Regions from separate parts of the Bacillus sp. EB V-12 genome, predicted to be linked through region 1. Evidence: riboswitches for the same ligand, from Rfam matches in the RefSeq annotation. Region 1 holds a riboswitch; each other region holds the start of a gene.

Region 1 (3,283 bases):
ATTTATGAGCGTACATTTGATTTAGTTGTCGTAGATGAGGTGAGTATGGCGTTCGTTCCGCAAATTGCATTAGCTGCTTCACTTGGGAAACGTATCGTCGTTTGCGGTGACTTTTTACAGTTACCTCCAATTGCGATGGCAAATCATGAACTTGTTCGCAAATGGCTTGGGGAAGATATGTTTTACCATGCTGGGATTGTTGAGTCTGTTAATAAATCAGAAGCACACCCAAACCTATTTATGTTGCAGGAACAAAGACGTATGCATGCGGATATATCGAAGTTTACGAATTCGTTTATTTATAAAAATAGAGTATACGATCATCCGTCTGTTTCAGAGCGTAAAGAACTTGCACAGTTACAGCCGTTCGCAAATGAGGCGAGCGTTTTATTTGATACGAGCCAAATGGGAGCTTTTTCGTTAAAAGATGCTGCTTCTGGTTCACGTTTTAACATTATGTCTGGTTTAGTAGCAATGCAAATGATGTTAATCGGATTGTTAGATGGTGTGCAATCAATTGGTATTGTGACACCTTACAGGGCGCAGTCACGCTTTTTATCGACGTGTATGAGAGAAATGTTGCAGAGAACGAAATATCAAAACATACCAGTTTTAGCGGCGACAGTTCATAAGTTCCAAGGTTCTGAAAGAGATATGATGATTTTTGATACGGTTGACAGTTATCCGCAAGAACGACCTGGCGTATTATTCTTTGATCACAAAAACCATCGCCTCGTCAATGTAGCAGTGACAAGGGCGAGAGGGAAGTTCATTCAATTATCAGATTGCCATTATATGCGTAAAAACCTTTCGAGAAAACAAGCGTTATCACAATTAACAGCTCATATAGAACGTCACGGAGATGTGTATGATCGCACGACATCAAGACAATTGTGGGAACGAAAAATATCGAAACGTTTACGCTGGTTTATGGAAATGAATCTTGAGGAAACGAAAGGGCTATTAAAAGATATTTTAGCAGCAAAACGAAAAATTATTATTTCACTTCCAAGTACAAAACAAGTGGATAAGCGAGTATGGCAAGCGTTAATGCGTACAAATGCGCAAATAACAGTGTATAGTGACGGACCAGTTCCACTGAAAAATGTAAAGTTACAAAGACAAAATAAAGCATTCCCGTTCCTAGTAATCGATGATGAAATCTTCTGGGCAGGCGCACCGCTTACATCTCAAATGATGTTTGAAGGTAGTACGGAATTTCCGTACGTATGTGCAAGACTGCAAGCACCTGAGACAATTGGTGTATTAAAAGGATTTTTAGATATTCGGTAAATTCGGATAGGAATTCCTTGACTTTTACTTGGAATGAACTTAGAATAAAAAATAATTTAATATAATTTTATGAAAATTCTTATCACGAGAGGTGGAGGGACTGGCCCTATGATACCTCGGCAGCGGATTCGTTATGAATACTGTGCCAATTCCAGCAAGGTAACTTGAAAGATAAGAAAGAAGCTCATTTTGACTGTATATACAGAAGCCTCTTTCTATCTTTTAGAAAGAGGCTTTTTTACGTGAAAATAAAAGGAGGAAGAAAAATGGGAGCGACAGGAGTAGCGTCACAAAGAAAAACAATTGAAGAGAGTATCGAAAGAAATAAGGAAAAGTACATAGAAACAAGTCATGATATTCATGCGAATCCAGAGATTGGTAACCAAGAGTTTTACGCATCAAGAACGTTAAGTTTATTACTAGGTAGTGCAGGGTTTCAGTTGCAGCACAATATAGCTGGACATGAAACGGGATTTATCGCGCGAAAAAGCTCTGGAAAACAAGGACCGGCAATCGCATTTTTAGCGGAGTACGACGCTTTACCAGGACTCGGTCATGCGTGTGGTCACAATTTAATCGGCACAATTAGTGTTGCAGCAGCAATCGCATTATCAGAAACGCTTGAAGAAATTGGCGGGGAAGTTGTCGTGTTTGGTACACCAGCTGAAGAAGGAGGACCGAACGGTAGCGCAAAATCGAGTTATGTAAAGGCAGGCTTATTTAAAAATATTGATGCGGCGCTTATGATTCATCCGAGCGGAAAGACAGCGACAACGAGTCCTTCACTAGCAGTCGATCCACTTGATTTTCATTTTTACGGAAAAACAGCTCACGCCGCAGCTTCACCAGAAGAGGGAATTAACGCATTAGATGCGGTGATTCAGCTCTATAACGGTATTAACGCACTTCGCCAACAACTTCCGTCAGACGTGAGAATTCATGGCGTCATTACAGAAGGCGGAAAAGCACCTAACATTATTCCTGAATATGCCGCAGCAAGGTTCTTCATCCGTGCAGCAACGCGAAAAAGATGTGCAGAAGTAACAGAAAAAGTAAAAAATATTGCTGAGGGAGCAGCGTTAGCAACAGGTGCAAAAGTAAAAATCCATCAATTCCAAAATGAAATCGATGAATTACTCGTAACAAAAACATATAACGATATTGTAGCGGAAGAACTAGAACTATTAGGTGAAGATGTAAATCGTAAAGAAAGAGTAGGAATCGGTTCAACCGACGCAGGAAACGTAAGTCAAGTCGTACCGACAATTCATCCGTACATTAAAATCGGACCAGATGATTTAATTGCACATACAAATGAATTTAGAGAAGCAGCACGTTCAGAACTTGGAGATAAAGCATTAATTACATCGGCAAAAGCATTAGCAAATACGGCGTATCGATTAATTACGGAAGAAGGGTTGTTAGAGAAGGTGAAGGAGGAGTTTAGAGAGGCGCAGAGGAATCAAGGGTAAGGGGATTAAGGTACTTTTTTCGAATAGCAATCTAAATAATAAGTAGAAATATAAAAAAGAACATTGAAAATCAATGTTCTTTTTTGTTACTAATCATTAATTTTGTTGGATTTTCTCATAAAGGAAAAGCTTTTACTGTTAGCGGAGGATAATACGTATCCTTTATTAGAATGACAATTTCTCCTCAAACTCACTCTTTAAAACAATTAAAGGAGATGACAAGCCAAATTGCATTAAAGAGTCTAAAAATGTAGCGAGAGAATCCATCGAATCGCTCATGACCTTCATCATATAATTAAATTCCCCACTAATTCGAAATAAATCTGTTACTTCAGGAGCTGCATTACAATACTGGATAAAATCAGAGCATTGGCTCGTTTTAAACATGATGAATGCTTGAATGTTTTTATTAATTTTTGCAGGCTCAAATTTCGTTCGATAAGCCGCTATAACTCCTTGATCTTCAAGCTTGTTAATACGTTCTTTTACAGCAGGCTGCGTCATGGATATAATTCGTC
Region 2 (3,283 bases), on a different contig from region 1:
TCTGGATTATTATGTTTAAAATAGTTTTTTGGCACATCAATATTTAATCCCTTGTCACGATCTCGTTCGTATTCTTGTTTTAACGTCTCACAACTATATTCGCTATGTCCAAGGGCAAACACTTGCCTTCCTTCTGGCCCAATAACAAGGTGAACACCTGCTTCTTCAGAGTTTGCTAACAATGTTAATTCTTTCACTCCTCTAATATCATTCTCTCGTACTTCTGTATGACGAGAATGCGGAGCAAAAAACAATTCATCAAATCCTTGTAATAATTTCACATGTTGCTCGCAAACTTCATGTTCAAATACACCGAACACTTTTTCCTTAAGGGGATACTTTGGAACACCATAATGATAGTACAAGCCAGCCTGTGCCCCCCAGCAAATATGGAGCGTAGATGTTACATTCGTTTTTGAATACTCCATAATATGTTTAAGCTCTTCCCAATAATCTACCTCTTCAAAAGCAAGGGTCTCCACTGGCGCTCCTGTAATAATGAGCCCATCAAACTTTTCATTTTCAATATCACGAAACGTTTTATAAAAGCTTGTTAAATGTTCTTGCGTTACATTACGCGATAGATGTGATTCCATATGAAGCAAATGAACATCTAATTGTAACGGTGTGTTTCCAATTAAGCGAAGTAATTGCGCCTCTGTATCTTGTTTCGTTGGCATTAAATTTAATATAGCAATTTTTAAAGCACGTATATCTTGTGTTTCTGCCCGCTCCTTCGTCATTACAAAAATATTTTCTTTTTGCAACACTTTGCGAGCCGGTAAATCTTTATCAATTATGATCGGCATGTGTTTTGCCTCCAACTAGAGCTGCTTCCAAATCTGCAATAATATCAGAAACATCTTCTATACCAACCGATAAACGAATTAAATCAGATGTAACACCCGCTAAACGCTGATCTTCAGCATTTAATTGTCTATGCGTCGTACTAGCAGGATGTATAACGCAAGTTCGTGCATCAGCTACGTGCGTTACAAGAGTTGCTAGTTTTACATTTGCGATAAATTCTTTTGCTGCTTCTAATCCGCCTTTAATACCGAAAGTTAAAACACCACTAGCACCTTTTTTCAAGTACTGTTGTGCTAATGAGTAATTTTCATTACTATCTAAGCCTGGATAATTCACCCATTCAATACGTTCATGATTAGCAAGCCACTTAGCAACTGCAAGAGCATTTTCACTATGACGTTCCATTCGTAAATGCAATGTTTCTAAGCCAATATTGCTAATATATGCATTGAATGGGCTCATACAATTTCCATAATCTCTTAATAGCTGAACACGTGCTTTCACAATATACGCTGCTGCACCAAAGTTTTGAACGTAACTTACACCGTGATAACTTGGATCTGGTTCAACAAGTTCAGGATACTTTCCATTTGTCCAATCAAAGTTTCCACCGTCAATTACAATACCGCCTAAGGAGCTCGCATGCCCATCGATATACTTCGTCGTAGAATGAACAATAATATTTGCCCCATGTTCAAACGCCTGGCATAAATAAGGAGTTGCTAATGTATTATCAACGATAAAAGGTACCTCTAATTCTTTAGCGGCTGCTGAAAATTCTTTAAAATTTAAAACATTCATCGCTGGATTTCCTAACGATTCTGCATAGATAAGTTTCGTCTTGTCATTAGCAAGCGCCGTGATTTCATCTGCCGTTAAATTTGGATTAAAGAACGTAACATCAATGCCAAGCTTACGTAAACTCACCCCAAATAAATTAAACGTTCCCCCGTAAACAGTTGAAGAGCAAAGTAAATGGTCTCCACTACTACAAATATTTAAAACTGCGAGCATAATAGCTGCTTGCCCAGAAGCCGTTGCAACAGCTCCTACACCGCCTTCTAAATCTGATAACTTCTGCTCAAATGCTGCTAGAGTAGGGTTTCCAATACGTGTATAAATATATCCTTCTGCCTCTAAGTTAAATAGAGCTGCTAAATCATCCGAAGTATCGTATTTATACGTTGTGCTTTGATAAAGTGGTAAAACACGTGGTTCACCATTCTTTGGCGTATAGCCACCTTGCACACAAATTGTTCCTTTTCCCCATGATTCTCCCATCTCTCATTCTCCTTTTTTTATACAAAATAAAAAACTGCCCCTTTCCTGAAAACAAGAAAGGAGCAGTTTGAAAACACGCTCTAAAGGCTCTTTCTTATCTCTCAGGATTACTACCTGCAGGATTTGGCACAATTCCGTTATACGGCTGTTGCCAAGGTTTCATCGGGCCTGTCCCTCCACCTTTTCTTGATAAGACTATGCAATTACCGTTGATTTTATAGCAATAATTTCCTAATGTCAAACAGTTTTTCTGAATGTTCTAAAATAAATGTTAACAGTTTCATATAAAGCAACAAAAGAAATATATTCTAGTCTATTTCAAAAAAGACCTTTAAAAACCTCAAATCAGTCTATAAAATTAAATAAGTAATTTAACCTATAAATTCAAATTCCCCAAAAGTTAGCCTATATGTTGAATAGGCCATCTTCTCAAAAAGATACTATATATATTCAATCCATTTTTCACTAGTATATTTCACTTTTTTCCCTACTAAGATTTACATAACGGAGGTATAACATGACAAATAAAAAAGATATGCAGTACATACTTGCTCTATATGGCATTCTTCTAGGATCTATAGTAGGAGCTACAGTCTGGTTATTTTTAGTCACAATAAATATTGGAATCCACTTTATTTGGGGATACTTGCCTGAAGTTCTCTCTTTTCCCTCTTATTACACCCTTTGCGTAACAATAATTGGCGGGGTCCTTGTTGGTCTATCACAAAAACATTTCGGTACATACCCACGCCTTATGCCTGAAGTAATGGCTGAATATAAAAAAACTGGTCGAATCGAATATCGCTTTGTCCATCGGGCTACTTTAACAGCGATTATTGTTTTAATTTTCGGTGCTAGTCTTGGTCCAGAAGCCGCACTAGTTGGAATTATAGGCGGACTGTGCACATGGGTAGGGGATCGCTTTAAATTTGCCTTAAAGGGTATGAATGAGCTAACCGAGATCGGAATTGGCGCTACTTTAAGTGTCATTTTTAACGCACCATTATTCGGTTATTTAGCACCAAATGAAAATGAGGGGGAACAAATTGCTGCTTTTTCTAAAGGAAAAAAAGCGATTGTATACTTAGCTACTACTTTCGCAGGTTTTTCTGTTTATTTACTACTGAGTAAACTTGATAATCGTGGATCCTTTATTGTTGATTTCGGGGAAGGTGCACTTTCTTTCAATGAA
Region 3 (3,283 bases), on a different contig from region 1:
AGAAGAAATCTTCGGACCAGTAGTAGCATTCTGTAAAGCGAAAGACTTCGATCATGCACTTGCAATTGCAAATAATACGGAATACGGTTTAACAGGTGCTGTTATTACTAACAACCGTGACCATATTGAAAAAGCACGCGAAGACTTCCACGTTGGTAACTTATACTTCAACCGTGGATGTACTGGTGCAATCGTAGGTTACCAACCATTTGGTGGCTTTAACATGTCTGGTACAGACTCTAAAGCTGGTGGACCTGATTACTTAGCACTTCACATGCAAGCAAAAACTACTTCTGAAACTTTATAAGAAATAGTAGAGGAGCTCTTCACAGAATGTGAAGAGCTCCTTTTAAAATTGAAATCCTATATATTACCATCGTTCGAAGGGAATGAGCTAAAACCTATTAATAGCGGGATAAACATGCGAACAGAAATAAAATGATGAGAAAAGTTGACTTATTAGTCATATTTTTTAGTATTCATTTTGAGAATTTCCTGTATAATACAATTTGAAAGAAAATCTATGGTTCGACAAGGAACACTCCTTTCGGTTTTGCTCACTGAAAGGAGTGTTTTTTTATGTAGCTAAAAATTCTTGCGTGCTTATTACATTTGCATATACACCATTTAAACTAGCTAAAATTGTATTGTGAATGTAAACAGCTGGTATAGTAGCGTTCTTAAAAGAAAGGTCTTTTGTAGCACAAGCATCATGTATAACGGTACATTGAAAGCCAAAATCGAATGCAGCCCTTACTGTAGCATCGATACACATATGAGTCATCATCCCACATACAACGACATGTTCAATATTTAAACGTTTTAATTGCTCTAGAAGATTAGTTTCTCGGAAGCTATTTGGATAATGTTTGACTATAACTGTTTCTTCTCTAAGTGGACGTACGCTTTCGTGAATATGTACACCTTCTGTATTAGGTAGGAAAAAAGTAGCGCCATCTTTTATAGCTACGTGTTGGATATGAAAAATAGGTTCGCTGTTTGTTCTAAAGTGTTGTAATAACTGATTAGCATATTCGCTTGCTTCTACTGGATTACGCAATTCCATCTTTCCATTTGGAAAATAATCGTTTTGAATATCGATGAGTAAAAGAGCTGTTTTCATATATTTATCTTCCTCCGAGTTTCATATTCAAATAAATTTATTCAATTCGTAGAGAAGATTCTCCTGTTTAAAAATATGAGGAAGAAGAATTTTAAATAACCTTGAAAGTTACTATTTTCTCATGAATTTTCATCTGAAAATTTTAATAAAGGAATAATTAATATTTTTCTAAAAAATGTATTGACTCTTATTATTCTGAGTTCTATAATGAGAATTAATTAAACGACAATTAAATCGATACATTCTTATCCAGAGAGGTGGAGGGACTGGCCCTACGATACCTCAGCAACGGGTTTTTTTAATACCGTGCTAACTCCAGCAAGCCATATAAAGGCTTGGAAGATGAGAAGATGTGAATGAGTACATATAAGTGCTCTCCTTCTTATCTTTATGGTTGATAAGAAGGAGAGCACTTTTTATTTTACCTCGAAAGCTCTGCTTCAAGTTTTTACAGCATATAGGAGGGGAAAAAATGATTTCTTTTAACAATGTAAGTAAAGTGTATGAATCAGCTGGGCAATCTGTTCATGCGGTAGAGGATGTAACATTATCAGTTGAGAAAGGCGAAATTTTTGGCATTATCGGTTTTAGTGGCGCTGGAAAGAGTACGTTATTACGCCTAGTAAATATGTTAGAGAGACCGACGGCAGGAACGATTTCAATAGATGATAAAGATATTACATCATTATCGACGAAAGAATTACGTAAACTAAGACAAAGAATCGGAATGATCTTTCAAAGTTTTAATTTATTTAATTCAAGAACAGTATTTGGAAATATTGCTTATCCATTAAAGTTAGCGAAAGTACCAAAGAATGAGATAAAAGAAAGAGTAAATGAACTGCTGAAGTTTGTAGGGTTAGAAGATAAAGCAAACTATTACCCAGAGCAGCTATCAGGTGGACAAAAGCAACGTGTGGGCATTGCTAGAGCACTTGCGACATCGCCAGATATTCTTATATGTGATGAGGCAACATCAGCCTTAGATCCAGAAACAACGACAGAAATTCTAAACTTATTAAAGAAAGTAAATAGAGAATACAATTTAACAATTCTTCTTATTACACATGAAATGCATGTTGTGAAAGAAATTTGTCACCGTGTAGCTGTAATGGAGAAGGGAAAAGTTATTGAAGAAGGAAAACTGTTTGATGTTTTCACGCAACCAAAAACAAAGACGACTCAAAACTTTGTACGTTCTGTCATTAATGATCATTTACCGGAAAGTGTTCTAGCGAAAATTCAAAATGGTGGTCAAATTTATCGTCTAACATTTACTGGTGAGGAGACAGGACAGCCGGTACTATCATATATCGCAAAAAACTATAACGTCGATGTAAATGTACTGTACGGAAATATTATTGAACTTCAAAATGTGCTATTTGGAAATCTTCTTGTAGAGTTGCAAGGGGAGCAGAGGGAAATTCAAAAAGCATTACAACATCTAAGACTGCAAGTGCAGCTGAAGGAGGTAGAAGCTCATGCGAGTTGATTGGAGTATATTTTGGCCGCGCATACTAGATGCGACGGGGGATACCCTCTTAATGGTAATTGTAACCCTTATATTTGCTACAATTCTTGGTATACCGCTAGGTTTACTTTTATATGTAACGAGAAAAGGAAACTTTTTAGAAAATAAATGGGTCTTTTCTATTCTTAACATCATAATTAATACAATTCGTCCGGTACCATTCATTATCTTTTTAGTAGCGTTAAGTCCACTAACGAGAAGTGTTATCGGAACGACGATTGGAACAGCAGCAGCAATTTTCCCGATGACCTTAGTCGCATCAATTGGTATTGCTAGAATGGTTGAAACAAACCTTGTTTCCGTTCCGAAAGGAGTAATTGAAGCAGCGCAAGCAATGGGCGCCTCGCCAATTAGAATTGTTTTTGAAATCCTTGTACCAGAAGCGTTAGCACCATTAATCTTAGGTGTCACATTTATGACAGTTGGTTTAATTGAATTTTCTGCAGTTGCTGGGCTTGTCGGTGGTGGCGGTCTTGGTGATTTAGCAATGACATATGGTTATCAACGTTTTGATACATCAGTTATGTTCGTAACGGTCGTGTTACTTATTATTCTCGTACAGATAGCTCAAAATTTAGGGAATTACTTTGCGAAAGTCTTGTTACGCAGATCATAAAAAGGAAGAGAGG

What was found. A riboswitch is a leader RNA that binds a small molecule or an ion and turns the genes downstream of it on or off. The one in region 1 is predicted to bind S-adenosylmethionine.
Region 2: it holds a riboswitch for S-adenosylmethionine, as region 1 does, so the genes downstream of both, ACZDYH_RS21365 (bifunctional O-acetylhomoserine aminocarboxypropyltransferase/cysteine synthase) here and ACZDYH_RS24780 (M20 family metallopeptidase) in region 1, are expected to answer to the same signal.
Region 3: it holds a riboswitch for S-adenosylmethionine, as region 1 does, so the genes downstream of both, ACZDYH_RS21940 (methionine ABC transporter ATP-binding protein) here and ACZDYH_RS24780 (M20 family metallopeptidase) in region 1, are expected to answer to the same signal.

What each region holds. Positions count from the first base shown of each region.
Region 1 covers NZ_JBUXJL010000010.1:178,447-181,729, forward strand. The annotation lists gene ACZDYH_RS24775 (AAA domain-containing protein) at 1-1,293, shown strand, start outside; SAM riboswitch class I at 1,370-1,471, shown strand; gene ACZDYH_RS24780 (M20 family metallopeptidase) at 1,560-2,765, shown strand; gene ACZDYH_RS24785 (Lrp/AsnC family transcriptional regulator) at 2,931-3,283, opposite strand, start outside.
Region 2 covers NZ_JBUXJL010000007.1:204,331-207,613, forward strand. The annotation lists gene metA (homoserine O-acetyltransferase MetA) at 1-809, opposite strand, end outside; gene ACZDYH_RS21365 (bifunctional O-acetylhomoserine aminocarboxypropyltransferase/cysteine synthase) at 793-2,091, opposite strand; SAM riboswitch class I at 2,183-2,287, opposite strand; gene ACZDYH_RS21370 (chloride channel protein) at 2,609-3,283, shown strand, end outside.
Region 3 covers NZ_JBUXJL010000008.1:24,141-27,423, forward strand. The annotation lists gene pruA (L-glutamate gamma-semialdehyde dehydrogenase) at 1-307, shown strand, start outside; gene ACZDYH_RS21935 (cysteine hydrolase family protein) at 578-1,123, opposite strand; SAM riboswitch class I at 1,366-1,472, shown strand; gene ACZDYH_RS21940 (methionine ABC transporter ATP-binding protein) at 1,596-2,615, shown strand; gene ACZDYH_RS21945 (methionine ABC transporter permease) at 2,605-3,270, shown strand.